DNA from 3 places in the Salinicola sp. CR57 genome. Region 2 is predicted to be linked to each of the others. Evidence: predicted binding sites of a transcription regulator. Region 2 holds the regulator's gene; each other region holds the start of a gene.
What was found. Region 2 encodes PhoB, which activates phosphate uptake and scavenging genes when phosphate is short. Its sites were predicted from a motif close to TGTCATANNNNTGTCANA; they were not measured.

Region 1 (10,815 bases), on a different contig from region 2:
GAGCCAGTCGTTGACCGGGGACTCGGTCAGGAAGCTCTGGCTCCACCAGGCCAACCGTCACATGAACGACCTGATCGCGCAGCGTGTGCTGGGCCGCGAGCCCTCGCTGTCGGAAGCGCCGGTGATACTCGACCGCTATGCCAATACCAGTTCGGCGGGATCGATCATTGCGTTTCATCTGCATCGCGACGACCTGCAGGACGGCGACGTGGGGGTGGTGTGTTCCTTCGGTGCGGGCTACAGTGCGGGCAGTGTGATACTGCGTAAAGGGAATGCGTGTTGATGAAATCGATCCATTGGGTGGGCGGCGCCTGTGTCGCCGCGGCGTTGAGCGGTTGTGCCTCGACGGGGGAAGAGTCGAATCCCCAGGATCCGTGGGAGGGTTTCAACCGTGGTGTCTATCAGTTCAACGACACGCTCGATCGCTATGCGCTCAAGCCGATTGCGCAGGGCTATGACACCATCACGCCGGATCCGGTCCAGGATGGTGTCGGCAACTTCTTCTCCAACCTGGGGGAAATCCGCACGGTTTTCAACAGTGTTCTCCAGTGGGAGTGGGGCAATGCCGGCGTCGCATCCGGACGTTTTCTGGTCAATACCGTGCTGGGCGTGGGCGGCGTGCTCGATCCCGCCACGCGCATGGGCCTGGACGAAAACGAGGAAGATTTCGGCCAGACTCTTGGCGTGTGGGGCGTGGGAAGCGGTCCCTATCTGGTGTTGCCGATTCTGGGGCCGAGCACGGTTCGAGACACCAGCGGTCTGCCGGTCGACATGTACACCTATCCGGTCACCTATGTCGAAGATGACAAGTGGCGTTACGGCCTGACCTTCCTGCGCTACGTGGATCTGCGCGCCAGCCTGCTGGACCAGGAGACGTTGATCCAGGGGGATCGCTACAGCTTCATCCGAGACGCTTATCTGCAGCGTCGCCAGTTCGAGGTCACCAACGGCGCGGCCGGCGAGGATCCGTTCGCCAGCGGCGGGTTCGGTGACGATTTCGAATATAGTGAAGACGACTTCGCCGAGTAGACCTGTGTCCAATACGCTGTCGGACGAGCTGCCCGTGATCGGTCTGATCGATCTGCCGGGGCCGGACCGTGAACGCTTGATCGAAGAACTTTCTCGTCTCGACATCGTGGTGCGGGCGGCCGTCTCGGTTTCGACATTGCCGGCCCATTGCGATCTCGTGGTGGCGCACGTCCGAGCGGTCACGCACGATGGGTGGGAGCGACTGGCCGTCGGGCGTCCGACCATCGTCATCAGCGAGAGCCGGCGCGACGACGACCTGCACAAGGCGCTCGATGCCGGGCTGATCGACTACCTGGTCGAACCGCTCAAGCATGTCGACATTCTGCGGCGTTTGATCGAGCGGGCTCTGGAACTGAAACGGCTGTCGCGCGATCACAGCGAGAGCCGGGCCGAGCTCGAGGCGTTGAACGATCGTCTCGAGCGGCATCTCGAGATGCTCCGGGACGACCAGCGGGCGGGCGGGCACGTGCAGCGCAAGCTGCTGCCACCGCCGGGCGTCGTGCACCTCGGCGTGCGTTGTGACTACTGGTTCGCGCCTTCGCTCTATCTATCGGGTGATTTTCTCGATTTTCAGCGCTGTGACGAACGCTACAGTTTCTTCTATTTTGCCGATGTCGCCGGCCACGGCGCCTCTTCCGCCTTCGTCACCGTATTGCTGAAGTACCTTTGCAATCGCTGGCTGGCCCAATGGCGGACGTTGCTACCGGAAGCGTTTCCGTCCCGGTGGCTGGGCGAACTCAACCGGGAGTTGTTGGAGACCGGTATCGGCAAGCACGCCACGATATTTGCCGGCGTGCTGGACCATGAGCGCCGTTTTCTGCACTATGCGCTCGGCGCTCAGTTGCCGATGCCGATTCTCCAGGCAGAGGGACAAAGCGGATACCTGGGGGGAGAGGGGCCCCCGGTCGGGTTGTTTCCCGACGTCGAGTACCCCATCTATGGTTGCCCGTTACCTGAGTCGTTCCGACTCTGGTTCTGCTCCGACGGCATTCTGGAATGCCTGCCGGAGGGGTCATTGAACGCGCGGCTCAAGGAACTCGAGCACCGCACGACACACTGCACCAGCGTCGACGATCTGAGGGAAGGGTTGGCGTTGGGGGATCCTCTGCCGGATGATCTCAGCATGATGACACTGAGTGGTTTCGACCATGATTGAAGGGCGGATAAGAGCGGCCTTCGAGTCGGGCGTATTTGTGCTCAAGCTCTGCGGCGACGTGCGCTTGACGCTATGTGCGACGTTGGACGCCGAGGCACAGCGTCTGGCGGATCTGCCCGGGTTGCGGGCGGTGATGGTCGACCTGCGCGAGGCGACCAACGTCGACTCCACCGCGCTGGGGTTCCTGGCCAAGGTGGCGATGGCCGTGCAGGGGCGTTTGGATGACCCGCCCACGATCATCGCCGAGCACCCGGACGTTCGGCGGATGCTGGACGTCATGGGTTTTGCACGCTATTTCACGCTGCTCGAAGCGCCATTGACCGAGCCGGCGGAGTTGGATGAGCTGCCTCATATCGAGGCCGATGAGCGCGACATCCAGCAGCGGATCCTGGAAGCCCATCGTATCCTCATGCGCATGAGCGAGCACAATCGGCACGAATTCCAACCCTTCGTCGAACTGCTCGAGTCGCAGCGCATCGACGCTTCCCCGCACGGTTGAGCCACCCTCGGTCGAGACCCGGCCGTAACGAATGACTAGCGTCGCGACGCGGGTGTCGGCCGTCCGTCGCCCGCGCCGGCGATCCGTGCCATTGACGGGGGGCTTCGTCTCGAGGCCGAATCGCAAGGCCCGGGATGTCCGGCGGGTCGCGAGGTTCTCTTGCGATTCCCGGGGCTCGTCTCGCCCGGCGGGGCGAGAGCGTTACCGCGGGGCCGGCAGTCGGCGGACATCGAGATCCCTATCCGTGAGACGATCTTGAAGGAGAACCTGTGACGATCTTGAGTGCCCGGCGGCTGGCGCTGCTGGTGGCTGCCAATACGGCGCTGGCACCGCTGGCGATTGATGCCTACTTGCCGGCGATGCCGGCGCTGGCGTCGTCGATCGGCGCCAGCGTGCACCATACCGAGCTGTCGCTGAGCGTCTTTTTGCTTGGATTCGCGCTCGGGCAACTGGTCTGCGGCCCGCTGTCGGACCGTTTCGGCCGCAAGCCGGTGCTGATGATCGGGTTGAGCGTATTCCTGGTCGCCAGTCTGGCGCTGACCCAGGTGGGCTCGCTGGCGACACTGTGGGGGTGGCGCTTCGTGCAGGCGCTGGGCGGTGGCGCATGCGTGGTGAACTCCGCCGCCATCGTGCGCGATCGCTTCAGCGGTCGGGAGGCGGCCAAGGTGATGTCGACCATGGTCATGATCCTGATGATGGCGCCACTGGTCGCGCCAGCCATCGGCAGTGCGCTGCTGCACCTGGCGGATTGGTGGTTGATCTTCCTGTTTCTCGCCGTCTACGCCGCTTTCGTGCTGTGGCTGTTGGGGCGCTATCTCCCCGAGACGCACGGCCGGGATCCGCGAGCACCCTCGGTGCGGCAGATTCTGGGGAACTACGCCAGCGTGCTGCGCCACCGGGAGGCGATGGGCTACATCGGGGCGGTATCGATGTCGTTTGCCGGTATGTTCGCGTTCATCACTGGCTCGCCCTATCTCTATATGGAGCATTACGGTCTCTCGACCACGCTTTATCCCTTCGTCTTCGGCGCCAATATCCTGATCATGGCCTCCTCCAGCCGGCTCAATATCCGGCTGCTGAAGACCCGCACGCCGCAGCAGAACCTGCTGCTGGGCCTTGGGGTCCAGTTGACGGCAGGCGTGCTGCTGGTGGTGATGGTGGCAACGGGGCTGGATTCCATCTTCACGATTGCACCGCTGATGGTGGTCTTCGTGGGGATGCAGGGGCTGATCAGCCCCAATGCCATGTCCTCGATGCTGGACCACTTTCCCCGCATGAGTGCCACGGCGACGGCGCTGCAGGGCTGTCTGCAGTTTACCTGCGGAGCCGTTTCCGGGGCGCTGGTCGGGGCCTTCGAGCTGGCCAGCGCCTGGCCAACGGTGCTGACGATGCTGGGCGCCACGCTGCTGGGCAATGTCGCGGTGCGGGTGCTGGCTGGGCGTGCGCTCAAGCATCGAGCCGCGGCCACGGACCCGACTCCCTGAGCCGTTACCCGAAGCGGCGCCATCGTTACGCGTTTTGACGCTTGTCATTGAATTGTCATCTAACCTTGTCATGGTGGGTACCGCGAAGGTTGTCATCCATGCGCTTCAGGCAGCACCTCGAGAACCATCGACGATTCTGGGGATCCAGCAGATCGTCGGTGGTTTTTTCATTCGGATAATAACGGCTGTCGGAATGATCTTTTTCATCCATGACATGGCTGTCATAAAACTGTCACGGCACTGACGTACGGTGTGCGCTGAGAGTGCTGGCAACCTTCGCAACGTCGTTACCGCTCACGCATCCAAGGTGGAAACAGGATATCGCTATGCTTAAACACGTCTTCGCAACGCTCATTTCCGGATCAATGGTTCTGGGCGCCGCTGGTGTCCAGGCTCAAGACGCCATTACCGGCGCAGGCGCAACCTTCCCATACCCGGTCTATTCGCAGTGGGCGGACGCCTATCAGGACGAATCCGGCATCGGTCTCAACTATCAGGCCATTGGCTCCGGCGGCGGCATCCAGCAGATCGTCGCCAAGACGGTCACCTTCGGTGCCAGTGATGCCCCGATGACCAAGGAAGAGCTGGACAAGAATGGCCTGATGCAGTGGCCGATGGTCATGGGTGGCGTGGTTGCCGCGTTCCATGTCGAGGGGATCGATGGCGGTTCGCTCAACCTTGATGGTCCGACGCTGGCCGACATCTATCAGGGCAAGATCACCAACTGGGACGATGACGCCATCGCCAAGCTGAACCCGGAGATGGACCTGCCCGACACCCAGATCACGCCGGTCTACCGTGCAGAGGGCTCAGGAACCAACTTCCTGTTCACTCACTACCTGTCGCAGGTCAGTCAGGACTTCGCCGACAACGTAGGTGAGGGCAAGTCCGTCGCGTGGCCGGCAGGCGTCGGTGCCAAGGCCAATGCCGGGGTTGCCAGCCAGATCGCCAACACCAATGGTGCGATCGGCTACGTCGAGTATGCCTACGCCGCGCAGAACGACCTTAGCCTGGTGCACCTGAAGAACAAGGCGGGCAAGGTCGTCGCACCCAGCATGGATTCGTTCATGGCCGCGGCTGCCAACGCCGACTGGAAGGATGCGCCAGGCATGTATCTGGTGCTGACCAACCAGCCGGGTGACGAAAGCTGGCCGATCACTGGCGCCTCTTTCATCCTGATGCACAAGCAGGTTCAGGACGCGGATGCCGCCAAGCAGGCGCTCAAGTTCTTCGACTGGGCCTACGATAACGGTAACGACATGGCGCAGGATCTGGACTACGTGCCGATGCCGGATAACGTTGCCGACATGGTTCGTGACAGCTGGAGCGAGATCAAGGGCCCGAATGGCGAAGCCGTCTGGACCCAGTGATTCTTGACTGACGTACCGCGACGGCTGGTGGGGCAACCGCCTCCGTCGCGGCGCTGCATCAGACGCCGCCTCAGGGCGGTAAGTGGTAAGTGACGAGGAACGAAGATGGCCACCACCAACGCGATTCCCACCAGCAGCCTGGGGCATCTCAGCGATGCCACTCGCAGGCGGCTGCAACGAAAGGCGCGCATCGATGTGTGGTTCGAGCGCACGTTGTTTGCTTTCGCTTTCGCCGTGTTGCTTCTGCTCGGGGCGATTATCGCGTCACTGATGTTCTCCAGCTGGCCCGCACTCCAGCGCTACGGACTGGACTTCTTCACGGAAAACCGCTGGGCGGCGAATGTCGAAGTCTTCGGTGCACTGCCGGCGATCTACGGCACGCTGCTGACGTCATTCATCGCTATCGTCATCGCCGTGCCGGTCTCGTTCGGCATCGCGATCTTCCTGACCGAGCAGTGTCCGGGGTTCCTGCGCCAGCCGCTGAGCACCTTGATCGAGCTGCTGGCGGGAATTCCCTCGATTATCTACGGCATGTGGGGCATGGAGGTGCTGGCGCCACTGCTGCGCACCTGGTTCCCCTCGGTCTTTCCCGCCGGCACCGGTCTGGCGACGGCGGGCATCATTCTGGCGGTGATGATCATTCCCTTCATCACGGCCGTATCACGAGATGTCATCAATACGGTCCCGGCGGTCATGCGCGAATCCGCCTATGGGTTGGGCTGCACGACCTGGGAGGTGACACGTCAGGTCATCCTACCCTCGGTGAAGGGCGGGCTGGTCGGCGGCGTGGTGCTGGGACTGGGGCGCGCGCTGGGGGAAACCATGGCGGTGACGTTCGTCATCGGCAATAACCTGTTCCTCGACGCCACCCTGACCGGGCAGGGAACCTCGATCGCGGCACTGATTGCCAATCAGTTCTCCGAATCCGACGGAACCCAGCGCTCGGCGCTGCTGGCGCTGGGTCTGATCCTGTTCCTGATCACCTTCGCGGTGCTGGCCTTCGCGCGATATCTGTTGCGCAACAGCACCGGTCGCCACGCCTGAGCGGGAGGAGAGAGTCTATGGATACCAATCAAACGCCGCTCTACCGGCGCCGCAAACGCCTCAACCAGCTGGTGATGGTGCTCTGCCAACTGGCGACGGTGATCGGCTTCGTCTTTCTTTTCGCGATTCTCTTCACGCTGGTCACCAAGGGGATCGGGGCGATCTCTCCGTCGACGTTCGTCGAGCGTACCCGCATGAACGGCGGGGGGCTGGGCAACGCGATCTGGGGAACCTTCCTCATGACCTGCGCGGCAACGGTGATCGGCACCGTCATCGGCGTGGCCGCCGGTACCTGGCTGGCGGAGTACAGCGGCAAGGGCTTGATGGCCAAGGTGATTCGTTTCATCAACGATATCCTGCTGTCGGCACCCTCGATCATCATCGGCCTGTTCATCTATGCCGTAGTGGTGGTCCCGATGGGCAACTTCTCCGGCTGGGCCGGCGTGCTGGCGTTGACAGTCATCATCGTGCCGGTGGTCATTCGTTCGACAGAGGACATGCTACGGTTGATACCCAACTCGCTGCGGGAAGCTGCTGCCGCGCTTGGGGCCCATCGCTGGTGGATCATCGTCCGAGTCTGTTACAGCGGCGCTCGCGCGGGGATCATGACCGGGATTCTCCTTGGGTTCGCGCGGATCAGCGGCGAGACGGCACCGCTGCTGTTCACGTCGCTGAACTCCAATCAGTGGAACTTCTTCGACCTGGGCAGTGAAATGGCCAACCTGCCGATGACCATCTATCAGAACATGACCATCAACGCCTTCATTCCCGATCTGGTCGCGTTGGCCTGGGGCGGGGCCTTGATCCTGACCGCTGCCATTCTGATTCTGAACATTGCGGCGCGCTACTTCTCGCGCCAGCGATCCTGATTTCTAGCTGCGAGACTGCCATGACAGCCGATATTCATCTCGACCAGAAGCGCAACGCCGGCGCCGCTGAAGCGGCTGCCGCCCCGCAGATCGCCACCAAGCTGCGCGTCAACGATCTGAATCTCTTTTATGGGAAGTTCCAGGCGATCAAGAATGTCACAATGGAAATTCCCGAACGCCAGGTGACGGCGTTCATCGGCCCGTCGGGGTGTGGCAAATCCACGTTGATCCGTTGCTTCAATCGGATCCACGATCTCTACGAAGGGATTCGTACCGAGGGGCAGATTCTGCTCGACGAGCACGATATCTATGAGGCTGGGGTCGATCTCAACCTGCTGAGATCTCGTGTCGGCATGGTGTTTCAGAAACCGACGCCGTTCCCGATGTCGGTCTTCGATAACGTCGCCTTCGGTATTCGTCTCTACGAGAAGCTCTCCGCTCGGGATCTCGAGGAGCGAGTGGAGTGGGCGTTGCGCAAGGCAGCACTGTGGAACGAGGTCAAGGACAAGCTCAAGCAGAGCGGTCAGGCACTTTCGGGCGGCCAGCAGCAACGCCTGTGCATCGCGCGCACCATCGCGGTGAAGCCCGAGGTGATTCTGCTCGACGAGCCGACCTCGGCATTGGATCCGATCTCGACGGGGTATATCGAGGATCTGATCAATGAGCTCAAGAAGGACTACACGATCGTCATCGTCACCCACAACATGCAGCAGGCGGCGCGAATATCCGATATCACCGCGTTCATGTACCTGGGGAGCCTGATCGAGTGTGACGACACCACCAAGATATTCACCCAGCCGCGAGAGTCCCGGACCGAGGATTACATCACCGGTCGCTATGGTTGATCTCCGACGGTCGTAATCTTGCCTGGGATAGGCAGCTGGCGCCCCCGAGTCGACGACTCGGGGGCGCTTGTCGTCAGGCTCGCGGTAAGCCGCTATCTTTCACTCACTTTGCGCCGTAGCAACGTACCCGCCGCGGGATCGTGCTAATGTCGTGGCCCACAGGATGTGACCACCAGGATCTTGCATATGTCGCCCGGACAGGAACCCGCTTTTCGTAATGTTCCCTTCAATCTGATGCTGACGCTGGCATCACTGACGATCATCATCGCCGGGATACGCGCCGCGGAAAGCCTCATCATCCCGATCCTGCTGTCGTTGTTCGTGGCGGTGATCTGCACCTCGCCGGTCCATTGGCTCTATCGGCGTGGCGTCAACTCCTATGCGGCGGTCCTGATCACGCTGTTGATACTGGGAGGGCTACTGGCTCTGTTCGGCACCTTGCTGGGCAACAGCTTCACGATGTTCATGGATAGCTGGCCCGAGATGCAGAAGCAGCTGGAGGGCCATTATCTGAATCTGCTGGAGTGGCTGGCGAATCAGGGCCTTTCGGTCTCCCCGCAGCAGTTGTCCAACATGGTCGACGACTCCGGAGACCAAAGCTGGCTATCCGGGTTCATCAGTGGTCTCGGTCTGGTGCTGTCCCAGAGTCTGGTCATCCTGCTGATGGTCAATTTCATGCTTTTCGAGACGCTGGATTTCCGTCAGAAGGTGGCCAGGGCGCTGACCAATCCGGGGCCGAGCCTGGAGCGCTTCACCGAGTTCAGCTACAACCTCAAGCGGTATATGGCCGTGAAGACGGCGATCAGCCTGATCACCGGCCTGCTGGTCACTATCTCGGCTTGGCTCGTCGGTGTCGAGTTCGCGCTGCTCTGGGGGGCGTTGGCCTTCATACTCAACTACATCCCCAACATCGGTTCGGTATTGGCCGCGATACCCCCGGTATTGCTGACACTGGCGATGCCGGATGGGGGAGTCGTGAAGGCGATGACGCTGGCGGGTGCCTACCTGACCATCAACTTCGTGCTGGGCAATATCATCGAGCCACGGGTCATGGGGCGGACGATGGGGCTCTCGACATTGGTCGCGTTCCTGTCGCTGGTGGTCTGGGGCTGGATCCTGGGGCCGGTGGGAATGCTGCTGTCGGTGCCCCTGACAATGACCCTCAAGATTGCCCTCGACAGCCATCCCGAGACGCGCTGGATCGCGAAGATGCTCAGCCCCTCGGAGCGCCGTCGCCGCCATCAGCGCAAGGTTCAGGAAGCGTTGGACGATCTGGAGGAGGAGGTCGAATAGCGCTCGGGGGGTCTCCGAGTCGACGCGGCCGATCGTCTGCAGGCACAAAAAAACCGCGCTCTCGAGAGCGCGGCTTGTCGATATCTGACGAGGCTCAGCCGTTCTGTTCGAGAAACTGCGTTAGCTGGGACTTGGACTGGGCGCCGACCAGTGACGCCACTTTGGCGCCAGACTTGAACAGCATGACGGTGGGAACGCCACGAACGCCATGTTCGGAGGCGATCTCCGGGGCGTCGTCGACGTTGACGCTGACGACCTTGATGTCATCCGCTTTCTCGTCGGCGACTTCATCGACCACGGGCGCCATCATCTTGCAGGGACCGCACCAGGGTGCCCAGAACTTGAGCAGCACCGGCTTGTCCGCATTCAACACCTCCTGCTCGAAATTGGCGGTGGTGACATCGACGTTGTTGGACATGACGTTAACTCCTGGAGACATTGCGCTCTTCTCGAGCTTATGGGGGCGATGTTAGCCCTTGCGCGGGGTGCTGGCAAATCCCTGGCTTTATCGGAACGATAGCGCCAGGTTATTAAACATCTTTTTTTCATACCCAATAATCGTAGCTCCAGCGCCTTCACGCCCCGCGACTTATTGCGTAAAGTAATCTACGTCATGTTTTTTATGCCGTTTTGAAGATTCTGGAAGCCACGAGGTTGCTCATGAAGCTCCAACAGTTGCGCTACGTATGGGAAGTGACACGGCATCAGCTCAATGTCTCGGCAACCGCTCAGAGCCTGTTCACGTCACAACCTGGAATTTCCAAGCAGATTCGACTGTTGGAAGATGAGCTTGGCGTGGAGATATTCGCGCGCAGCGGCAAGCACCTGACACGCGTCACGCCGGCAGGGGAGGCGATCGTCGAGCTGGCCGGCAAGGTACTGCGCACGGTCGATGACATCAAGCACGTCGCTCAGGAGCACAGCGACGAACGCCGCGGCAGTCTGGCGATTGCCACGACGCACACGCAGGCGCGTTACGTGCTGCCCAGCGTGATTGGCGAATTCCGCCAGAAGTACCCGGATGTCGCCCTTCACATGCAGCAGGGAACGCCCAAGCAGATCGCCCAGATGGTGAGCGAGGGGACGGCGGATTTCGCGATCTGTACCGAGTCGCTCGAGCTGTTCAACGATCTCGTGCTGCTACCGTGCTATCGCTGGAATCGCTGTGTTCTGGTGCCCAAGGGACACCCTCTGGCGAGCGGTGAATTGACGCTCGAACGGGTGGC
Region 2 (10,815 bases):
ACGATGTGGCCTATCGCAGCGACGAGCGCCAGGTGGCGATCGACCTGCCGGGCGGCGAAGCGCGTTTCTCGGTGAGCCGGGTCGGCCTTCACCTCGAGGCGGAGGCCGACGCGAGAGATGGATTGGAGACGCTGCGCGGCATCATCGAGCACTACGTCTCGCTGTTCGCTGGCGAGAACGCCCTGCCGCTGCACTGGCATGGAGACGTGGTGGCGGCACCGACCTTCGCCAATTTTCGCGAGATGCGGGTGACCCGGGTCGAGGAGCTTAGCCCCAGCATCCGTCGTTTGACTCTGAGTGGCGAAAACCTGGCGCGCTTCGATCATCCGCAAGAGTGGCACGTGCGGCTGCATTTCCCCCCGGTCGGCATCGATCGCCCCCAGTGGCCCCGACCCACCGCGGAAGGTGGTACCCAATGGCCGCCGGAAGATCGACGGGCCGAGATTCGCTACTACACCATTCGCCGCCTGGACGTCGTCAGCGGCGAGGTGGATATCGATTTTCTGCTACACGAAGCCCCGGGGCCGGGAGGCGATTTCGCCCGCCGAGCCAAACCGGGCGACATCTGTGGCATGGCTGGTCCCTACGGCCGGGGCGTCGCCGACGCATCCCACTACCTGCTGGCCGGCGACGAGACGGCCATTCCCGCCATCGCGCGGTTGCTGGAGACATTGCCGGCGAGCGCGCAGGTCGAGGCGTGGCTGGAGGTCGAATCGCCGGTGGACGAGCTGGAACTGCCGGTCGCCGATCACTGCCGCATCAGTTGGCGGCACCGCTGTCGCGGTCACGCGCCGAGCGAGCAGCTTGCCTCGGCAGTGGTCGAGGCGATGCCCGATACCCGCGACGATCTGTTCGTCTGGTTCGCCGGTGAAGCCGATGTCAGCCAACGCCTGCGCAAGCGTCTTAAACAGGAGTTCGGGCTGCAGAAGGGGCAGCACTTGGTGACAGGCTATTGGAAGAGAGAGGCCGGCTGAGTCCAGCGCCTACCGAGTTCGTTCGAGTACCAGCAGCGGATCGATCCGGGTATCGAACCAGTTCATGCCCCAGTGCAGGTGGGGCCCGGTGGCGCGCCCGGTCGCCCCCACTGCACCGATCACGTCGCCCTGCTCGACGCGATCGCCGACCTTCACGTCGATCCGCGACAGATGCAGGAAGTTGGAGCTGATGCCATAACCGTGGTCGAGCAGCACCGTACCGCCGGTCAGATAGAGATCGTCGGCAAAGGTGATCACGCCGCTCGCCGGGGCCTTGACCGGCGTGCCCTCGGCGGCGGCGATGTCCATGCCCGAGTGCGCCGATCCCGGCGTGCCGTTGTAGATGCGCTGGTTGCCGAAACGCCCGCTGATGCGCCCCTCCACCGGCCAGACGAAGGTCTGGGCGAACCCCACTCGGTCGTCGTTGCGCTTTCGCTCGGCGCTGACGGCGGCCTGCTCGCGGGCAATGCGGGCGGCGATCTCCGGTGGCGGCGAGACGGTCCTGGGCGGCACGCCGTCAATGCGTTCGATCGGCCAGTCCCGGGGCGTGATCGCGACCGCCGCGCTCTGCTGGCGACCATCCGGTGTGGTGATCGACACCGTCTGACGACCACTGGCATCGCGGCCGACACCGAAGACCACGGTGCCATAGCCGGTAACCCGGAGATCGTGTCCCGCCACGGTGACCTGACTGCCGGGCGGCACGCGTCCGATCACCATCGAGCCCTGCTGGACGCTGTCGGGGAAGGTGACCGGCACCGCATCGGCGCGTGTTTCGACCACGACGCTCGACAGCAGCAGCATGAAGACGGTGGCGCCGAGTCGTCGGCACCACCAGAGAGAGGCGGGGATCGATATCACCTTTCGGCACTCCGTATCGCGGGATGCCGCCACCATAACCCGAGCCGGTAGCGGAAGACACGCGGATGGGAGACGGGACCGAGCCGAGAGGGCGCTCTAGAACGACTCCCAATCGTCGTTATCGCTCGGTGTAGAGCGTGTCGCGCTCTTGCCACCCGGCGAGGAGGCCGCCGCCAATATCGGCGCCGGGGTCGAGGGTGACGGCGAGCGATAGCGCGATACCATCTCATCGTATTCGACATCGGGGATCTTGAACCCGGCCAGTGCCCGCTCCAGTGTCGCCACCTGCGCATTGAGCGTGGCGGCGGCGGCCGATGCCTGCTGCACCAGTGAGGCGTTCTGCTGGGTGACGTGATCCATCTGCACGACGGCCTCGTTGACCTGGTCGATACCGTTGGACTGTTCGCCGGAAGCGATCGAGATCTCCTCGATCAGATCGGTCATGCGGGCCACCGAATCCACGGCACGACGAATGGTCTCGCCGGCCTGCCCGACGATCTCGGAACCGGCGCCGATCTTGCGATTCGAGGCATCGATCAGCTCGCGGATCTCGCGGGAGGCCTCGGCGCTGCGGCTGGCCAGGGTGCGGACTTCATTGGCGACGACCGCGAATCCCCGGCCCTGCTCGCCGGCCCGGGCGGCTTCCACCGAGGCGTTGAGCGCCAGGATATTGGTCTGGAAGGCGATCGAGTCGATCACGCCGACGATCTCGGTGACCCGGCGCGAGCTGTCGGTGATGCCCTGCATAGTCGAGACGACCTGATCCATCATCTCGCCGCCCTCCGCGGCGGTGGCGCGGGCCTCACCGGCCAGACCGCTCGCCTGGCGGGCGTTGTCGGCATTCTGGCGTACGGTCTGGGTCAGTTCCTCCATGCTGGAGGCCGTCTCGCCGACGGATGCCGCCTGCTGTTCGGTTCGCGCCGCCAGATCCTGGTTGCCGCTGTGGATCTGGCCCACGCCGACGGTGATGGTGGTCGAGGCGTGGCGAACGTTGGTCATCGATTCGGCCAGGTGAATCCGCATGCCCTCGATGGCTGCGAGCAGGCTGTGGCGGTCGCCGGCGCCGATCTTCAGCGCGGTGGTGAGATCGCCCTCGGCCATGCCTTGGATCGCGTCTCGCGCCTGGCGCGGGTCGCCTCCCAGGTCGCCCAGCACGTTGCGGATGATCCAGCCCATGATCAGCGTGATGATGATGCCGATGGCACCGGCGATCAGGCTCATCTTCAACACGCCGGCCCAGAACGCCTGCTGGATGTCGCTGATATAGACGTTGGCGGCGAGATACCAGTCCCACTCGGGGACGTAGCGCACGTAGTTGAGGCGCGATATGTCCTGGCCATCGGCGTTGGTGGAGGTGTACTCCAGGGTGCCATCGTCGGGGGAGTCCGCCAGCGCCTTGAGCTCGCGATAGAAATAGATGCCGTTGTCGTCGCGGAAACCGCTCATGTCCGTGCCGATTTCGCGCTTGGGGTGATAGACCAGATGGATGTTGCTGTCGAAGGCGTAGACATAGCTGCCGTCGAGATCCAGGGCCGACAGGTTCCTGCGCGCGAAATCCTTGGCGGCTTGTTCGGAGAACTCGCTATCGTTGGCGCGTTCGACATAACGCTCGACCAGTGTCTGGGCGCTGGTCACGAAGCTCTTGAGACTGCTGACGCGCTCGGCCATCAGTGTCTCGCGCTTCTCCAGGGCCATCCAGCCCACCAACACCAGCATGCCGAACCACATCAGTCCCACCGTGATCCAGAGTTTTTGCCGCATCGTCATCGCGAAAACCGTCCCTTTCCTAGCTACCTGCCGATTCATATGGAGGATTAAACTAATAATCCGCCCACTTTATCGGCAGCCTCTAATCAAGATTGAGAGATCGATTCCTACGATTTCGGTGTGATGCGCTTGGTCTGGTCTGGTCTGGTCTGGTCTGGCCGTGGCACGCCGTGCGTTGCCCGACGCGGTTCGGCGATCGTGCCGGCATGGGTGGAGGGGCGTCCGCCGTGGGTAGCGACGGCCTCGTTCAGGGGGATGGCGCCGACCCTGTGTCAGCGCCGACCAGTCGCGTAGCGGGGAACACGCAGCGGAAGCGCGCGCCGAGCCCCGGGCGGCTGACGATTTCCAGGCTGGCGTCGTGGCGCAGCAGCACGTGCTTGACGATGGCCAGGCCCAGCCCCGTGCCGCCGGTGGCGGCGCTGCGGCCCTTGTCGACGCGATAGAAGCGCTCGGTCAGTCGCGGAATATGGACGGGATCGAAACCCTCGCCGTTGTCTTCCACTTCGATGGCGGCGCCGTCGTGCCAAGGCTTCCAGCGCAGGGTGATGGTGCTGCCTTCCGGTGTGTAGCGAACGGCGTTGAAGACCAGGTTGGAGACGGCACTGCGTATCTCCTTGGTGTTCGCCAGCAGCCGTCGCGACTCGTCGGCTTCTATCGACAACTGGTGGTGTTGTGCGCTCAACTCCCGGGCATCGGCGACGATATCGTGGAGCAGCGTCGTCACGTCCAGCGTATCGCGGTCGTCGTCGGGGCTATCGATCTCGAGCCGCGACAGCAGCAGCAGATCCTCGACCAGGTGCTGCATGCGCATGGTCTGCGCCTGCATCTGGCCGAACCCGCGCTGCCAGCGCTGGGGCAACTGGTCGGCGTGGTCCGAGTAGGTTTCGAGATAACCGGCCAGCACCGTCAGTGGCGTGCGCAGCTCATGGGAGACGTTGGCGACGAAGTCGCGGCGCATCATCTCCAGCTGATGCAGCCGGGACACGTCCCGCGCCATCAGCAGGCGTTCGTTGTCGCCGAACAGGGTGAGATGGAACTGCAGGGTACGATTGGCCTGGACCGGGGAGGGAATCAGTAGCGGCTCGCGATAGTCGCCCGTCTCGAAGTAGGCGATGAAACGGGGATCGCGCAGGAAGTTGGTGATCGGCTGACCGCGGTCGTGATCGGGCTGCAGGCCGAGCATGTCGCCGGCGGCGCTGTTCCACCACTCCAGGTCGCCATTGGGATCCAGCATCACCACGCTGTCGCGCATCGCCTCGCAGGAGTCCTGGATGCGCCGCAGAATATCGCGCAGTCGTTGCTGCAGCTGGGTCTGGGCTTTCTGATAGTGATACAGGCGATCGAACAGGTCGCCCCAGACTCCGGTGCCGGGTGGTGGCGCCTCGCGGGGATTCTTCAGCAGCCAGACATAGAGCATGCGCACGTGGCACAGGTGGAGGAAGACATAGAGCCCCAGGCCAGCCGCTAGCCCCCAGCCCAGCCCGGCGAGCAGGTCGCCGCCCAGCTTGCCGAGCAACAGTCCCATGGCGCCGAGCCCGAACAGCATGTAGCCGAGGCGCCACAGTTCGTTGATCCAGTAGCGCACGTCCTGACTTACTCCCTGACCGAAAAGCGGTAGCCGGTGCCGCGCACGGTCTGGACCAGATGCTGGTGCGCTTCGCCGAGGGATTTGCGCAGCCGGCGGATATGCACATCGACGGTACGCTCTTCCACGTAGACGTTGCCGCCCCAGACCTGATCCAGCAACTGGCTGCGGGTGTAGGCACGTTCCTGGTGGGTCATGAAGAACTGCAGCAGACGATACTCGGTCGGGCCGATCTCCAGGGCGCCACCATGGGAGGTGACGCGGTGGCTGGAGGGGTCGAGCCGCAGCCCCTCGACCTCGACCGCCTCCTCGATACCCGGCGGCGTGGCCCGGCGCAGTACCGCCTTGAGTCGGGCCACCAGCTCGCGCGGCGAAAAGGGCTTGGTGATGTAGTCGTCGGCGCCCGCCTCCAGCCCCTGGACCTTGTTGTCCTCTTCACCCTTGGCGGTGAGCAGGATGATCGGCATCTCGGCGGTAGCCTCCTCGCGCTTCAGCCGACGCGCGAGCTCGATGCCGCTGGTGCCGGGCATCATCCAGTCGAGCAGCATCAGGTCGGGTTTCTGGTCCAGCGCCATGGCGTGGCCGGTCTGGGCGTTGTCGGCTTCCAGCACGCGATAATCGGCCATTTCCAGGGCAACGGCGATCATTTCGCGGATAGATGCTTCATCGTCAACGATGAGTACGGTCTTGGAGCTCATGCGTAGTGCCTCGAGTGAGCCGCCGGTTCGCTTTGTTGCGTGGCGTCGATGACGCCATCGGACGTAGCGACCGGCCGTGACAGAACGGTGACGATTACATCGTGAGAATATGACATCGATATGACAGTTACGACAATCGCGTCCTTCAGACCGGCGGCCACAGCGCCAGGACCAGCCCGGCGAACAGCAAGAGTCCCGACCAGAAGTTGTTGAGGAAGGCCTGGAAGCAGGGGCCGCGCTCGCGCTCCCGGATCAGCCACTGCTGATAGACGAAGGTCGCCGCCATCGCTGCCAGCCCCAGCCAGAAGAACCCACCCAGTGCCAGCCGCGCTCCGACCCAGGCCAGCAGCGCCAGGGTCAGCAGCTGCAGCAGGCCGATGATCAGCTTGTCGGCGCGGCCGAACAGGCGCGCGGTGGACTTGACCCCGATCTTGATGTCGTCGTCGCGATCGACCATGGCATATTGGGTGTCGTAGGCCACGGTCCAGGCGACGTTGGCGAGCAGCAGCAGCCACGCCTCCAGCGGCAGGCTGCGGCTCACCGCCATGAACGCCATCGGGATGCTCCACGAGAATGCCATGCCCAGCACCACCTGGGGCAGGTGGGTGTAGCGCTTCATGAAGGGGTAGAGCGCGGCCAGCGCCACGCCGACGAAGGAGAGCAGCACCGTGGCCAGGTTGGTGAAGCAGACCAGCACGAAGGACGCCGCCACCAGCGCCGCGAACAGGAGCTTGGCTTCCTGCTCGCGGATGCGTCCGGTGGCCAGCGGGCGCTCCCGGGTGCGCTTGACGTGGCCGTCGATCTTGCGGTCGGCGTAGTCGTTGACCACGCAGCCGGCGGCGCGCATCAGATAGACGCCGAGCACGAAGATGATCAGGTTGGCGCGATCCGGCAGGCCGCCGGCGGCGAGCCACAGCGCCCACAGCGTCGGCCACATCAGCAGCCAGGTGCCGATCGGCTTGTCGAGCCGGGTCAGGCGCAGGAAGTCCGGCAGGCGGGCGAGGCCGCGGGGCGTGGAAGGGGAACCGGCGCTGGGCATACGAATCTCCGAAACGGCAAGGCCTCTGAATCGGCAACGACTTTACTGCAACTGCGGCCTCGCTTCGAGGTGGGAGCCGTCGTTCAGGTCGTCGGTCGTCGTCCCGGGAGAGCCAGGCCCAGGTCCTCCGCCATTTCGTGCAGGAAGCACTCCTGCACCAGCAGTTGAATGCTGCCGTGACGGAAACGTGACCGCCGCAGCCACACGCCCTCCGCGTCCGCGGAGACTCGCGCCACCTCGATCGGGTCGCGTTGCAGGTCGGGCTGCGCGAATAGCCAACTCCCCAGCGAACGCTCGCCCAGCGTGCGCAGGCGCCGACAACCGGTACGATCCAGTGGGGTGACCGAGCGCGCCGCCACCCACGGTCGCTCGCCGCTCATCAGCGTGACCTCGCGTATCCAGGCGAGGTCGGTCGGCGCCAGCCCCAAGGCAAGCGCCTCGTCGCGGCGCGGTCGTTCGACGCCCTGGTGTTCCAGCCTGACCCGGAAAGGGCGCCTGGAGGCCGCGACCAACCGGGCGGTGAGCGAATCGGTAGAGCCTACCCACTGCCACCAGGCGGCGCTCATGCAAGGTCGGCGGGTGACGGCGGGAACCCAGCGAATCCATCGCCAGGATCGTTCGGCGGGCGACATTGCATGGCAGTAACAAGCTGAGGGCACGCGAAGCGACTCCATCAGGACGCATCAGGGAAGCGCCGTGGAACGGTCAGGAACCACCGGGACGGCGCGGGTCGAAGGCGGCGTAGTGTAACATGAGGCCTCGAGACGACCGACCGACGAGCCCCGCAATGAGTCAATCCGATCCCTCCAGCGCGCCCCTGACGATCATCGGCACCGGCATGGCCGGCGTGGGCCTGGCCCGAGCCGTTCGGAGCCGTGATGGCGAGCGGCCGATCACCCTGATCAGTGCCGACAGTGGCGACGAGTACACCAAGCCGCTGCTCTCCAGCGCCTTCGCCAAGCGGCAGACGCCACAATCGCTGGCCATGCACGATGCGGTGGGCCTGGCCACGACGCTGAAGGCGCGGGTCCGTACCCGGACGCCCGTCGATGCCATCGACCCCGTCGGCCATCGGCTGATGATCGGTGCCGAGACGCTACCCTACGGCCAGCTGGTGCTGGCGACCGGAGCCGCCCCCCGGCAGCCGTTCGAGGTGGCATCCTCGCTGCGCGACCGGGTCTTTCAGATCAACGATCTCGATGACTACCGTCGCTTGCGCGGGGTGCTGGATCGCCACCCCGGCCAGCAGGCCCGCATCGCCATCATCGGCGCCGGGCTGGTGGGTTGTGAGTTCGCCAATGACCTCCATGCAGGAGGCCACCGGATCGCGCTGGTCGCGCCCGAGCCGGCGCCGCTGCCACGCCTGTTGCCACCACCGTTGGGGCGGGCCCTCGGCGAGGCCTTCGCCGAAGCCGGTATTAGCGGTTATTTCGAACGTCAGGTGACAGCGCTTCACGACGATGGCGACGGTGTGACGCTGGCACTCGACGATGGCGAAGTGCTGGCAGCGGATCTGGTGCTGGTCGCGACGGGGCTGTGCCCGCGTACCGGCCTGGCCGAGGCCGCAGGGCTGGCGGTGTCGCCGGCCGGTATCCTGACCGACCGCCGGCTCGCGACCAGTGCACCGGATATCTTTGCGCTGGGTGACGTGGCCTGTGTCGACGGGCTCGGCGCCCCGGCCGGCGGAGTGAGCGCCATGTACGTTCAGCCACTGCAGGCCGCGGTCAAGGCGCTGGCGGCAACGCTGACCGGGATACCGACCGAGGCGAGCTACGGCGCCTGGCCGGTGGTGGTCAAGACACCACTGCTACCGGTTGTCGCGCTGCCACCGCGCGAACCCCCGCACCGCTGGCGGATCGAGGGAGAGGCCAGCGATTTCAGCGCCCTGGCCGAGGATCAGGCAGGGCGGTTGCTGGGCTTCGCGCTGACCGGGCGCTGCGTTCGTCGTAAAGTCGAACTGGCGCGAGCTGCCCCCCCGTTGCTAGGCTAGCCTCGGTGGCTACGGTTGTATCAGCCATGAATCGTCACCTGATGCTGGACAAACCGCGCCCCGAGCGGCTTATTATGCGTTCGGAGGGCATTCCCCTCATCGAGAACAACAACTCGTTTTAGATGCGAGGCGTTTCAGGTGACGCCATAGCCAAACTAGGAGGGCTCTATGCGTAAGCCAGAACTCGCTGCGGCGATTGCCGAGCGTGCGGATCTTTCGAAGGACAAGGCCAGTCAGGTGCTGAACGTCATTCTCGACGAAATCACCGGTACGGTTTCCAAAGGTAGCGATGTCACTTTGATCGGTTTTGGTTCATTTACGGTTCGCGAGCGTGCCGCACGGACGGGTAAGAACCCGCAGACTGGCAAGCCGTTGAACATCCCGGCCAGCAAGACCGTGGCCTTCAAGCCCGGCAAGGCTCTCAAGGACGCCGTCAGCAAGTAAGTTCGGGTTTCGAATTCCCGAGTCGCTCATCCGCCAATGAGCGCAGCGATAGCCGATCCGTCCCGATGCCGGCGGGTCGGCATTATTCGATACATTCCCTGTCCTGTTGATCGGTCGTGCGAGGTGGCATGAAGCTCAAGTTGATGCTGTGGTGGCTTGGCGTGATGCTCAAACGTGCGCGCTCGCGCAAGACGGCATTCCGTGACACGCTGGAAAAGCTCCGTCGGTTCGACTGGGGTGTGGCCACCGAAGACCTGTCGATTGCTCGGCACTATCGCATGACGCCCCAGGCAATCCAGAGCGCTCCCGGTCTGCCGGTGGATCTGGCGCTGGAGCTACGCTTTCGTGACGCCGACAGCGCGACCCGCTTTCTCCGTAAACCGTCTCAGCGCGCCTTCCGAGAGGGGCTGTTCGATGGCCGCCTGCGGTTGGTGGGCGACTCCCGCGATCTGGAGCGACTGCAGGGACTGCTCAAGCATCTCTAGCCTATCTTGATGATGCGCCGGCCCTGAACCGCAGCGCCCCTGGCAGTGATGAACTGCCAGGGGCGCTTTTCGTCGGCCGGCGGGAATGCCCGTCAGCATCCCGTCTTTACTGTGCGGTGGACGGCTTGGCGGCTTCGGCTTCGCTCGACAGGCGAATGGTGATGTCATCGCTGACATTGGGCACATACTGATCCAGGCCGAAATAGCTGCGCTGAAGGGTCGTCTCGGCGTCGAAGCCCAGCGCCGGCACCTTCGCCATCGGATGCTCGCCAACGCCATTGAGCGTGGCGTGCAGCACGACCGGCTTGGTCACGCCCTTGACGGTCAGGTCGCCATGCACGTCGTACCGATCGTTACCCACCGATTCGATCTCGGTGCTCTTGAACGTGGCGTCGGGATACTGCGCAACGTCGAAGTACTCGCTGCCCAGGAACTCCTCGTTGAGTGCCGGCACCTTGGTGTCCACGGTCTTGACCGGAATGGTCACCTCGACACTGGAATTGGCGACGTCGTCCTCATCGAACTGAATGGTGCCGGTCACGTCCGAGAACGTGGCCGTCGGGTGAGAGAACCCGAAGTGGCTCCAGGAAGCCACGACGCTGGTATGCGTGGGATCCATTTGGTAAGTCGTGGTATCTGCCATCGCGCTGACGCTTGCCGTCGACGCCAGCAGGGCTGCAGCCAGGACGATCTTGTTCGACATCATCGGTAACTTCCTCGAGTTGGGTGGTCTTTCACGCTGTTCGAATGGCGGACACCCGTAGGTGGCCGCCAAGATTCAGATCAGGATATCGTCGGCAGATCGAATACCAGCACTTCGGCATCCTCGCCGTGTTCCAGGGTCACGCCTGGCTCTTCCACCAGCATCAGCGCATCGCCGCCCTCAAGCGCCTGGCCGTTGACGCTCACCTTGCCGCGCACCACATAGACGTAGCTCTGACGGCCATCGGCCAGTGCCAGCTCGACACGCTC
Region 3 (10,815 bases), 320 kb from region 2:
GGATACTCGGTAATCAGGGTCAGCGGCAACCGGTGGCGGTCATCCTCGGCGACGAGGCAGGGAAAGCCGTTGATCATCTCGAATCCGGTCTCACCGGCGTGGATCTCGAACAGGGCGATCTGGCGATCGTTGAAGGCGCGCAGTCCCGGCACCTCGCCGAGCGCCAGCGTGACCGCCTCGATCAGCCAGCGCGAGGCGTCGGCCCAGCCGGAGGCATGGCGCAGGATCAGAAAGAACCCCTTGGGCAGCGTCCACATCTCGAAGCCTCGCGGCACATAACCCGACAGCGGCCGGGTCCACTCATGCGCCGGATAGCCGTGGAGGTTGAGATGCAGCCTGGCCCCGGTCAGCCGCTCCGCCTCGAGACGAATGGCCGTTTCGTGCTCGCCCGCTTCGCGGTACTCCAGATCATCGCCCAGTGCCGTGTAACGGGCGGCGTGGTGCATATGGCACGGGTTGTCCGCCACCAGCCGCTGGTGCAGCGCATAGCCGTCCGGATTTTCCAGTGGGCAGAGCGAGAAGTGTGCGCCCTCGCGCTGCGCCAGGAGACCGGCCGCCTGGAGCGTGCCGGCCGGCGAGGAGGTCTCGTTGGCGTGCTGGCCGGCGGAGATGATCACGCCCCGGTCGCACCCGGCCACGTACCGACCCTCGACTCGCCGCCCCGCGACCGAGGTGGCGTAGAACGGCGCCCCGCCGAGCGACTCCAGCTCCTCGGCGATCTGCCGCGGCGACAGTGGCCGGGTCACGGCGTCGAGCGATTCACGGGGAGAGGCTATCGTCTCGCGGTCGTAGTCACGCGTCTCTACCGTCACCTCGTAGCCGTTGCCGAGCCGGATCTCCGGCACGATCTGCCCCGGCTGCAGATGGCGATCGCCCAGCGGCCTTCCCGAGCGCCGCTGGAACACCTCCAGCAGCGAGAAGTAGAACTCCTCGTGCAGGGCTTCCCGCAGCGACAGCGCCTCGTCGGCGTAGCCGAGAGGCTCATCGGCGATCGGCAGCGTTGCGGTGATGTTGAGCTCCTCGAAATAGGGCTCCTGGTCTCTTTCCCGCGTGCCCCATGTGGCCCCGCGGATGGCCGTCATCGCCTCGGCAAAGAGCTGCTCGTAGACCGTCGTCAAGGCGCCGCCTGCACCATCGACGATCTGCCAGCCGCAGGGGGACAGCGCCGGTTCATCCGCGAAGTCGAGATGCCGGCGGTTGGGCGCCAAGACGTCCAGAGGCTCGTCGCGCCCATCGGCATAACGCAATCGCAGGCGGTAGACCGGCAACTCGTCACACATGTCCCCCGCCGCGAACTCGAAGCCGACGCCGGGATAGAGTGCTGCCAGCGGATAGCTCTCCAGCAGGAAGCGCGACGCCGGGGCGGCAGGGTGCCGGGGGTAGGTGACCTCGACATGCGTCAGACCCTCGGTCGTGATCTCCTCGCGGAAGGCGCAGACCAGCGGCTTGTAGGCCGAGCGACAGCGTGCGGTGATGCCGCGGCCCGCCAGCGCTTTCTCGGCCTGGCGGCGCGTGGCCTGGTCGTCGAACGTCCAGGTTTCCAAGGTGGCAGCCGTGGACGCCTCGACAAGCGTGTCGAGCGTGGCGGGATAACGCTTGTCGAACAGGATCACGGCGATGCTCCTCTCATGACGGTGCCGAAGGGTCGTTGCGAACGAGAAGCGGCGCCCTTGTCAGCAAGAGCGCCGCCGTTCGTCACGCTACGATGACGATGATCGATTGTCACCCCGCGTTCAGAACACGAACGTCAGCAGCAGGTTGAACACCAGCGCGGCGACGAAGCCGAGCGGGGCGGCACGGAACAGCAGCTTGGGCAGCAGTCCCGAGCGCGCTTCGTCCGTCGGGCAGGAGCCGAGGATCAGGCTGCCGCCGGAGGAGAACGGCGAGATCGAGGTGGCCTGGGCGCCGACCACGATGGCGATGAAGATGATCATCGGGTCGATCGAGAGCGTACCGGCCAGCGACGGCACCAGCGGGAACAGCGCCGGCGTGACCACACCCAGCGTACTCGCGAACAGCGACATGAACGCGGCAACGACGCCGAACGCGACCGGGATCAGCACCGGCGGAATGTTGGTGCCGATCCAGGAGCCGAGCAGATCGATGGTGCCCGCCTTGATCGCCACCGAGATCAGCATGCCGACGCCGCAGATCATGATGATCGTGCCCCACGGTAGCGAGGCGATCGCCTTGCGCTCGTCGCCCAGCTTCATCAGTAGCGCGATGACCGAGAACACGCTGGCGATCAGGCCGATGTCCACCTTGGAATTGACGAACGTCACGGCGGCGTTGTCGGGCAGGATCAGGCTGGCGATCGGCGGCAGCAGTACGGTGGCCATCATCACCAGGGTCAGGATCAGGGTGGCGCGCTGGTCGCGGTCGAGCGGGCTGGGACGCTCGACGTGCTCCAGCGACGCCATCGCGGTGCCGCGCTTGCGGCCGAACAGGATCAGTCCGGACAGCACCACGATAGGTACGATCATGGTGCTGGCGAAGATGCCGAAACTGTTGATGAAAGCCTGGTTGTCGGAGATACCCGAATTGGTCATCAAGGTACGGAAGATGATGCCACTCTGGCTGGAAACGAAATTGGCACCCGCCAACGCCCCGTAGTTGACCGCCATGGCACCGACGATCAGGTTCAGCCCGGTGCGGCTGCACAGCAGCAGCGTGATCGGCGCCATGAACGCCAGTACGGTGTAGTAACCCGCACCCAATGCCGAGATCACCACCGCCGCCAGAAAGATGGCGAAGGGTAGCAGGTGCGGAAAATGCCGGCAGCGATACATCAGGTGCTCGGCCAGTTTCTCCAGCGTGCCGTTGACGATCGCGAAGCTGTAGAACAGACAGACCGAGAAGATGATGAAGAATATCTTCAGCGGCCACATGGCAATCACTTCCGCGGGTTTCAGGCCCAGCCCGAAGCAGCCGATCAGATAGGCGAACGCGATCGCGAACAGCCCGATATTGATCTTGGTGCGGTATCCCAGAATGATGGAGACGACGATCGCCCCTACCACCAGTAGACTCATCATAAGTCGGTTCCCCTCTCGTACCTGTCGTTCGCACTCATGGTGCGTGTTCGTTATTCCGCCCGGCGGCCCTTAGCGCGTGAGATCGATCTTGAACAGCCTGGCCGGGTTGGCGATCATGACCTGGCGGCGCTCTTCGACGTTCGGCAGCAGCGTCTGCATCAGCGCGAACTGCGCGGCGTAATCGGTCTGGCTCTCGAACCGCGTGTGCGGCCAGTCGCTGCCCCACAGCAGGCGCTCGCTATGGCCGTAGGCGTCGCGCAGTCGATCGATCGATGCCAACGCCTGGGCGTGATTGGACCTGCTGCGGTAGGTCGCCGATAGCTTGACCCAGATATCCTCGCTCGAAAGCAGAGACAACAGCGCCCGATGGCGGGAGTTGACCGGATCGATCTCGCCGGAGGGCAATCCGAAGTGATCGATCACCACCGGCACGTCAGCCGCCAGAATCTGCGGCAGGATCGTGTCCAAGTCCTCCATCCCTCGCTGGATCTCCACCGACCAGCCACGCTCGGCTATTCTGGCGAATAGCGCGCGCCACGGCGGACTACGATAATCCTCGAGAGGCTGCCCGATCAGGTTGAGCCGGATGCCGACGACCCCTGACTCCGCCAGTTCATCGAGTTCGTCGTTGGATACCTCGGGCGCCACCACCGCCGTACCGCGCAGACGCTGCGGAAACCGACGTAATACCGAAACCATGTGACTGTTGTCGGTACCGAGAAAGCTGGGCTGTACCAGTACGCCATGGGAGAGGCCGCAATGATCGAGATGCCCCAGATACTGCTCGATGGTGGCGTCGTACGCCGGGCTATAACGACGGTCGCCCGCCAGTTGCAGGTCCTGCCGGAAGATGTGCGCATGGGTATCGACGCCGGTCAGCGCGACGGTAGCGGGTTGCGTCATGAATGGCCCTTGGTAAATGGCGTGAACACTTGACGGCGAACGAGTGGTTCGACCTATATATATCTATTCAACTATATGAATAAACTCGGTCGGAGCATACACCCAATTAGTCTCAGTCCGCAGGGACTACGACTAAAGATGGCAACAAAGTGATACATTTGTTTTAAACAGAGCGGAAGGAAACCATTCATGAGGGGAACGAGCTCGATGACAGACGAACGCCTGCCGCTCTATCAACGTCTACGTGACGACATGCTGGCCAGGATCGCTGCGGGAGAGTGGACACCCGGTGTCGCGATACCGACCGAGGCGGAGCTGACCAGGCACTACGGCGTCGCGGTAGGCACGCTGCGTAAGGCCGTGGACACTCTGGTCCAGGATGGCCTGATGAAGAGGAGCCAAGGGCGTGGCACTTTCATCCTTCGTCCCAATTTCGAGGGGTCGCTATTCCGCTTCTTCCGCCAGGTAGACGCTCGCGGCGATCGCCGGATACCCAAGAGCCGCATCCTCTCATGCCACCTGGAACCCGCCGCCGAGGATGTCGCGGAGGCGCTGGAACTGGCAGTGGCCGAAGAGACCATTCGCCTGGAGAGAATCCGCCAACTCGACGGCACCACGCTCCTGTACGAGGATATCTGGCTGCCAGCCGCTCGTTTCGATGCCCTGATGCACATCGATATCGCGGATTTCGGCAACCTGCTCTACCCCTTCTATGAGTCGCATTGCGGCCAACTGATCGGTTCGGCGCGGGAGACGCTCACCGTCGAGACTGCCGAGACAGCACTCGCCGACATTCTCGGTATCGACACCGGGGAACCCGTCGTCATGGTGGAGCGGCTGGCGCTCGGCTACGATCGCACGCCGCTGGAGTACCGGCGCTCGCGCGGCCCCGCCCGCACGTTCCGCTACCAGGTCGACATTTCCTGAGGCGACCGACCAGGCCCCCGGACGACAGTAAGGGAACGTAACAACCGGTTCGAGGTCGATGAGTGACCGACGCCGCACCGTCAGGGTGCTGCGTCGCCGTTCATCGACAATCGCAGGGCCGTCACCGTGTTCCGATCGTTCTTTCCCAAGCCATCGCTTTTCTTCGTCACCGCCCTGGGGTGGGCGCTGTTCGCCATCGTCCTGTGGGAGGCCACCGCCAGCAACTGGGGTGCCGCCATCGGGCTGCCGCCAGCGGACGAAGCCTCCCTGCCGATCGGGGTCTCGCGATTCTGGTCGGCATCGTTTCTCTGGTTTTATCTCTACTACGCGCTCTGTGTCGGGCTGTTCAGCGCCGGATGGTTTCGTTTCGCCCCGCACCGGTGGCAGTACTGGTCGATCCTGGGCACCGCACTGATCGTGTTCCTGACCTACTTCTCGGTGCAGACCAGCGTCGCGGTCAACGCCTGGTACGGACCGTTCTGGGACATGGTGCAACAGGCGCTCGCCGGGGACAGCGACGTGACCGCACTGGATCTCTACCGGGAAATGCTCACGTTCGCCGGGATCGCCTTCGTCGCGGTGACGGTGGGTGTATTCAACCTGTTCTTCGTCAGCCACTACATCTTTCGCTGGCGCACGGCGATGAACGACTACTACATGGCACATTGGTCGCAGCTTCGACACGTGGAGGGAGCCGCCCAGCGCGTGCAGGAGGACACCATGCGCTTCTCGACCACGCTGGAAGGGCTGGGCGTCAACCTGCTCAAGGCGGTGCTGACGCTGATCGCCTTTCTACCGCTGCTGGTGGCGATGTCGAAGAACATCACTGAACTGCCGCTGATCGGCCATGTCTCCGATGCGCTGGTATGGGCGGCGATCGTCTGGTCCGTATTCGGCACGCTGTTCCTGGCCCTGGTGGGGATCAAGCTGCCTGGACTCGAGTTTCGCAATCAGCGAGTGGAAGCGGCCTACCGCAAGGAGCTGGTCTATGGAGAGGACGATGCCTCGCGCGCCGAGCCGGCCACGGTGGCCGAGCTCTTTTCCCGCGTGCGTCACAACTACTTCCGGCTCTACTGGCACTATGCCTACTTCAACATTGCCCGCATCTTCTACCTGCAGGCGGACACGATCTTCGCGTTCGTGGTGCTGACGCCGTCGATCGTCGCCGGCAAGCTGACCCTCGGCCTGCTGCAGCAGGTCCTCAACGTGTTCGGCCAGGTGCGCGAATCCTTCCAGTACCTGGTCAATTCGTGGTCGACGATCATCGAGCTGCTCTCGATCGTCAAACGCCTGCGCACCTTCGAGCGGGTGATCGAAGACACACCGGATACCCCCCAGGCGGCGACCTGAGCGATAACGGCAGGGCGCGCGCAGCCGCCCTGCCGACGTCTTTGGCATCGTGCCATCATCGCGCCGTCACAACGTTGTCATCCCGGTGACACCCGAGTGCCACGTCACTGACATCGTATCGTCCTAGGGTACGCACCACACCCTGTAACGCCCTGTCGGGAGATGTCATCGTGCGCCTCACCTCTCTACTGCCGTTCGTCGCTGTCACCGCGCTGTCGCTATCCCCCTCGGCCCAGGCTGCCACCACCATCACCTGGTGGCATGCCATGGAGGGCGTGCTCGGCGAGAAGGTCAACGCCATCGCCGAGGAGTTCAACGCCTCCCAGGACGACTATGTAGTCAAGCCCGTCTACAAGGGCAGCTACAGCGATAACCTGACCGCGACCATCGCCGCCTTCCGCGCCGGCCAGGCCCCGGCGATCACCCAGGTGTTCGAGGTCGGTACGGCGACGATGATGAACGCCAAGGGTGCGATCTACCCGGTCTACCAGCTGATGCAGGACACCGATACGCCGTTCGATCCCGATGCCTTCCTGCCGGCGGTGAAGAGCTACTACATCTCGCGCGACGGCCATATGTTGTCGATGCCGTTCAACTCCTCCACGCCGGTGCTCTATTACAACAAGGACGCCTTCGCCAAGGCCGGTATCGAGACCCCGCCCAAGACCTGGGCCGAGGTCGGCAAGGACGCCCACAAGCTGGTCGAGAGCGGCGCTGCCGAGTGCGGCCTGACCACCGCCTGGCCGAGCTGGACCCAGTTGGAAAACTTCAGCGCGATCAACGATGTGCCCTTCGCCACCCAGGCCAACGGTTTCAATGGCACCGATGCCCGCCTGGTGTTCGACAAGCAGCCGGCCACGGTGGGGCATATCCAGGATCTGGCCGAGTGGCAGAAGAGCCACGCCTTCGAGTATGGCGGCCGCGCCGACAGCGGCACCAAGCGCTTCCAGTCGGGCCGCTGCGCCATGCTGACCACCTCCTCCGCCTCGCGTGCGGGCATCCAGGAAGCCGCCAAGGGCAAGTTCACCTTCGGCATCGCTCCGCAGCCCTATGACGCCGAGGCGGTGAGCCAGCCCAGGAACTCGATCATCGGCGGCGCCTCGCTGTGGGTCATGCGGGGGCAGTCGGACGAGGTCTACAAAGGCGTGGCCGAGTTCCTGAACTTCCTCTCCTCACCGGCGGTGCAGGCCGACTGGGCCAGCTTCACCGGCTATGTGCCGATCACCACCGCCGCCTACCAGCGCCTGAAAGAGGAGGGCTTCTACGCCAAGACGCCGGGCGCCAGCGTGGCGATCGACCAGCTGACCCGGGGCACGCCGGATGACAACGGCCGCGGCCTGCGCCTGGGCAACATGCCGCAGATCCGCAATATCATCGCCGAGCAGCTGGAGAAGGCATTCAACGGCAGCGAAACCGCCGCCCAGGCGCTGACCAACGCCGCCGAGCGCGGCAACCAGGAGCTCGAGCAGTTCGAGCGCAGCGTCTCGAACTAGGCTCTGCCTGAAAAATACTGCGCTCGTCGACGCTTCGGATAGCACCATAGCGCCAGCGTCGACCCTCCTCTCTCCTGCCGAGTCCCTGAGATCGGGCGGCGCAAGCCGCCCGCTGCCGATCAAGATGACCACCTTCGAACGCCACCCGATTACTCCCTGGCTGCTGCTGGCGCCCCAGCTCGTCGTGGTCGCCATCTTCTTTTTCTGGCCCGCCATCGAGTCGGTACGCCAGGCGTTCTACGTGCAGGATGCCTTCGGCCTCGGCGAGCGCTTCGTCGGGCTCGCCAACTTCCAGCATGTGCTCAGCTCCCCCGGCTACTGGCACGCCTTCGGCGTCACCGCGCTGTTCAGCCTGCTGGTAGCGGCGGGCGCCATGGGGCTGGCGCTGCTGCTGGCGGTCCTCGCCGACCGCGTGCTCCACGGCGCCAGGCTCTATCGCGTGCTGCTGACCTGGCCCTATGCGGTGGCGCCGGCGGTGGCGGGTCTTCTGTGGCTGTTCATGTTCGACCCGGTGCTCGGCGTGCTGACCCACGCCCTGGCCGCCTTCGGGGTACACTGGGATGCCCAGCTCGACCCCGGCCAGGCGCTGGCGCTGGTGGTGATCGCCTCGATCTGGCAGCAGATGAGCTACAACTTCGTGTTCTTTCTCGCCGGGCTGCAGATGATTCCCGCCTCGCTGCTCGAGGCCGCCGCCATCGACGGCGCGGGCCCCTTCCGGCGCTTCTTCGGCATCACCCTGCCGCTGCTGTCGCCGACCGCCTTCTTCCTGCTGGTGATGAACAGTGTCTATGTGCTGTTCGAGACCTTCGCCACCATCGACAACACCACCCAGGGCGGCCCCGGCGGCGCCACCCGCACCCTGGTCTACAAGCTCTACGAGGATGGCTTCGTCGGCCGCGACCTGGGCGGCTCCAGCGCCCAGTCGGTGCTGCTGATGCTGCTGGTCGGAGTGCTCACCTTCATCCAGTTTCGCTATCTCGAACGCAGGGTCGCATACTGATGCGCTATCGTCGTCCCGGCCTCGACGGCCTCACCCATCTGCTGCTGATCATTGGCGCGGTGATCTTCGGGCTACCACTGTGGCTCGCACTCACCGCCTCCACCCACAGTGCCGGCGACCTGCAGAGCGGCATCGCCCCGCTGTGGTTCGGCGACCAGGGGCTGGCCAACTACTGGCAGCTACTGTCCCAGCCGATGCCCGGGCTGGGGGTCAGTGCGCTGCGCCTGCTCGGCAACTCGCTGGTGATGGCGCTGGGCATCGCGCTGGGCAAGATCGCGATCTCGCTGTTGGCCGCCTATGCCATCGTGTTCTTCCGTTTCCCCTGCCGCACGCTCTGCTTCTGGCTGATCTTCGTCACCCTGATGCTGCCGGTTGAGGTGCGCATCGTGCCGACCTACGGCGTTGTGGCGCGCTTCGGGCTGATCGACACCTACGCCGGGATGATCCTGCCGCTGATCGCTTCGGCCACCGCCACCTTCCTGCTGCGCCAGTGCTTTTTGAGCCTGCCGTCGGAGCTGTTCGAGGCGGCGCGGCTGGATGGCGCCGGGCCGCTGCGCTTTCTCAAGGATTTCGTGCTGCCGCTGTCGCGGACCAATCTCGCGGCGCTGTTCGTGATCATGTTCATCTACGGCTGGAACCAGTATCTGTGGCCGCTGCTGGCGGCCAACTCGCCGGATCACGCCACCGCCGTGATCAGCCTGAAGAACCTGGTGCAGTCCACCGACACCTTGCCACCGTGGCAACTGGCCACCGCGATGACGGTGCTCACGGTCCTGCCCCCGGTGGTGGTGATCGTCGCCATGCAGCGCTTCTTCGTGCGCGGGCTGACCGATGCCGAAAAGTGACCTTCAACGCGGAGAGACTCGACCCATGGCCACGCTGACTTGTCGCCAGCTCGTCAAGACCTACAAGGGCGGCCAGCGCGCCGTCGATGGTATCGACCTGACCCTGGAACCCGGGGAACTGATGGTCGTGGTAGGCCCTTCGGGCTGCGGGAAGTCGACCTTCCTGCGGATGGTGGCGGGGCTCGAGACGATCAGCGACGGCGAGCTTAGAATCGGCGACACCCTCGCAAACCGCCTGGAGCCGGCCCAGCGCGGGGTCGCGATGGTGTTCCAGAACTACGCTCTCTACCCGCACATGAGCGTGTTCGACAACATGGCCTATGCGCTCAAGCTGCAGAAGCGCCCGCGCGAGGAGATCACCCGCCGGGTGCGCGAGGCCGCGGCCCTGCTGGGGATCGAGGCGCTGCTCGAACGCCGGCCGCGCCAGCTCTCCGGCGGCCAGCGCCAGCGCGTGGCGATGGGCCGGGCGATCGTGCGCGAGCCGACCGTGTTCCTGTTCGACGAGCCGCTCTCCAATCTCGACGCTGCGCTGCGCGTGCAGATGCGCCTGGAGATTCGGCGTCTGCAGCAGCGCCTGGGCGCGAGCATGCTCTATGTCACCCACGATCAGGTCGAGGCGATGACCCTGGCCGACCGCCTGGTGGTGCTGCGCGATGGCCGGATCGAGCAGATCGGCACCCCGATGAGCCTGTTCGAGACGCCCGCCAGCTGCTTCGTGGCGCGCTTCATCGGCTCGCCGGCGATGAACCTGCTGCCGGTGACCCAGGCCGACGGCCGTGCGCATCTGCCCGGCGGCCTGATCCTCGAAACAGAAGCACTCGAGAACGACGCCCGCGAGACCGAAGCCCGCGAGACCGAAGCCCTCGAAACCCAAACCAGGGCCAAAGCCGAGCCCGAGACAGCGGCGCGCGCAGACGCCAAGGCCCCCGAGCGTGCCGCCACCCTGGGCGTACGCCCGGAGCACCTGCGCCTCGACCCGCAGGGCGAGTTCGCGGTCACGCTGGAGATGATCGAACGCCTGGGGGTGGATGCACTGGTCTATTGCCGCCTACCGGGGCTCGACGCCCCGCTCACCGCGCGGCTGCCGCTGGCCACGCTGGAGGCCGCGGCGCTGCGCGAGGGCAGCGAGATCCGGCTCGGCGTCGACGGCCCGCTGCACCTGTTCGACGCCGAGGAGCAGCGTATGGCGCGGCGGGCGCGCCTCGCCGCCGAGACGCCGGCGGCTAAGTCGAGCGTCGCCTGACCCGGCATCGGGCGCGCCG

Region 1: a site for PhoB is predicted at 4,388-4,405, ahead of pstS (phosphate ABC transporter substrate-binding protein PstS). Genes of this name have one in related genera too.
Region 3: a site for PhoB is predicted at 6,280-6,297, ahead of ugpB (sn-glycerol-3-phosphate ABC transporter substrate-binding protein UgpB). Genes of this name have one in related genera too.

The regions. Positions count from the first base shown of each region.
Region 1 is NZ_PZJL01000017.1:66,437-77,251, forward strand. It holds gene DOM56_RS19475 (beta-ketoacyl-ACP synthase III) at 1-283, shown strand, start outside; gene DOM56_RS19480 (VacJ family lipoprotein) at 283-1,029, shown strand; gene DOM56_RS19485 (response regulator) at 1,034-2,185, shown strand; gene DOM56_RS19490 (STAS domain-containing protein) at 2,178-2,684, shown strand; gene DOM56_RS19495 (Bcr/CflA family multidrug efflux MFS transporter) at 2,954-4,168, shown strand; gene pstS (phosphate ABC transporter substrate-binding protein PstS) at 4,495-5,538, shown strand; gene pstC (phosphate ABC transporter permease subunit PstC) at 5,644-6,582, shown strand; gene pstA (phosphate ABC transporter permease PstA) at 6,600-7,451, shown strand; gene pstB (phosphate ABC transporter ATP-binding protein PstB) at 7,472-8,296, shown strand; gene DOM56_RS19520 (AI-2E family transporter) at 8,483-9,589, shown strand; gene trxA (thioredoxin) at 9,684-10,007, opposite strand; gene cysB (HTH-type transcriptional regulator CysB) at 10,250-10,815, shown strand, end outside.
Region 2 is NZ_PZJL01000001.1:504,546-515,360, reverse strand. It holds gene DOM56_RS02395 (siderophore-interacting protein) at 1-974, shown strand, start outside; gene DOM56_RS02390 (M23 family metallopeptidase) at 984-1,835, opposite strand; gene DOM56_RS02385 (methyl-accepting chemotaxis protein) at 1,932-3,602, opposite strand; gene phoR (phosphate regulon sensor histidine kinase PhoR) at 3,850-5,187, opposite strand; gene phoB (phosphate regulon transcriptional regulator PhoB) at 5,196-5,885, opposite strand; gene ubiA (4-hydroxybenzoate octaprenyltransferase) at 6,031-6,924, opposite strand; gene DOM56_RS02365 (chorismate lyase) at 7,008-7,490, opposite strand; gene DOM56_RS02360 (FAD-dependent oxidoreductase) at 7,712-8,914, shown strand; gene DOM56_RS02355 (HU family DNA-binding protein) at 9,083-9,358, shown strand; gene DOM56_RS02350 (hypothetical protein) at 9,487-9,843, shown strand; gene DOM56_RS02345 (YceI family protein) at 9,950-10,549, opposite strand; gene DOM56_RS02340 (pirin family protein) at 10,627-10,815, opposite strand, start outside.
Region 3 is NZ_PZJL01000001.1:824,021-834,835, reverse strand. It holds gene DOM56_RS03790 (peptidase M14) at 1-1,613, opposite strand, end outside; gene DOM56_RS03785 (SLC13 family permease) at 1,734-3,035, opposite strand; gene DOM56_RS03780 (amidohydrolase family protein) at 3,105-3,938, opposite strand; gene DOM56_RS03775 (GntR family transcriptional regulator) at 4,146-4,865, shown strand; gene sbmA (peptide antibiotic transporter SbmA) at 4,992-6,215, shown strand; gene ugpB (sn-glycerol-3-phosphate ABC transporter substrate-binding protein UgpB) at 6,386-7,708, shown strand; gene ugpA (sn-glycerol-3-phosphate ABC transporter permease UgpA) at 7,833-8,708, shown strand; gene ugpE (sn-glycerol-3-phosphate ABC transporter permease UgpE) at 8,708-9,553, shown strand; gene ugpC (sn-glycerol-3-phosphate ABC transporter ATP-binding protein UgpC) at 9,579-10,796, shown strand.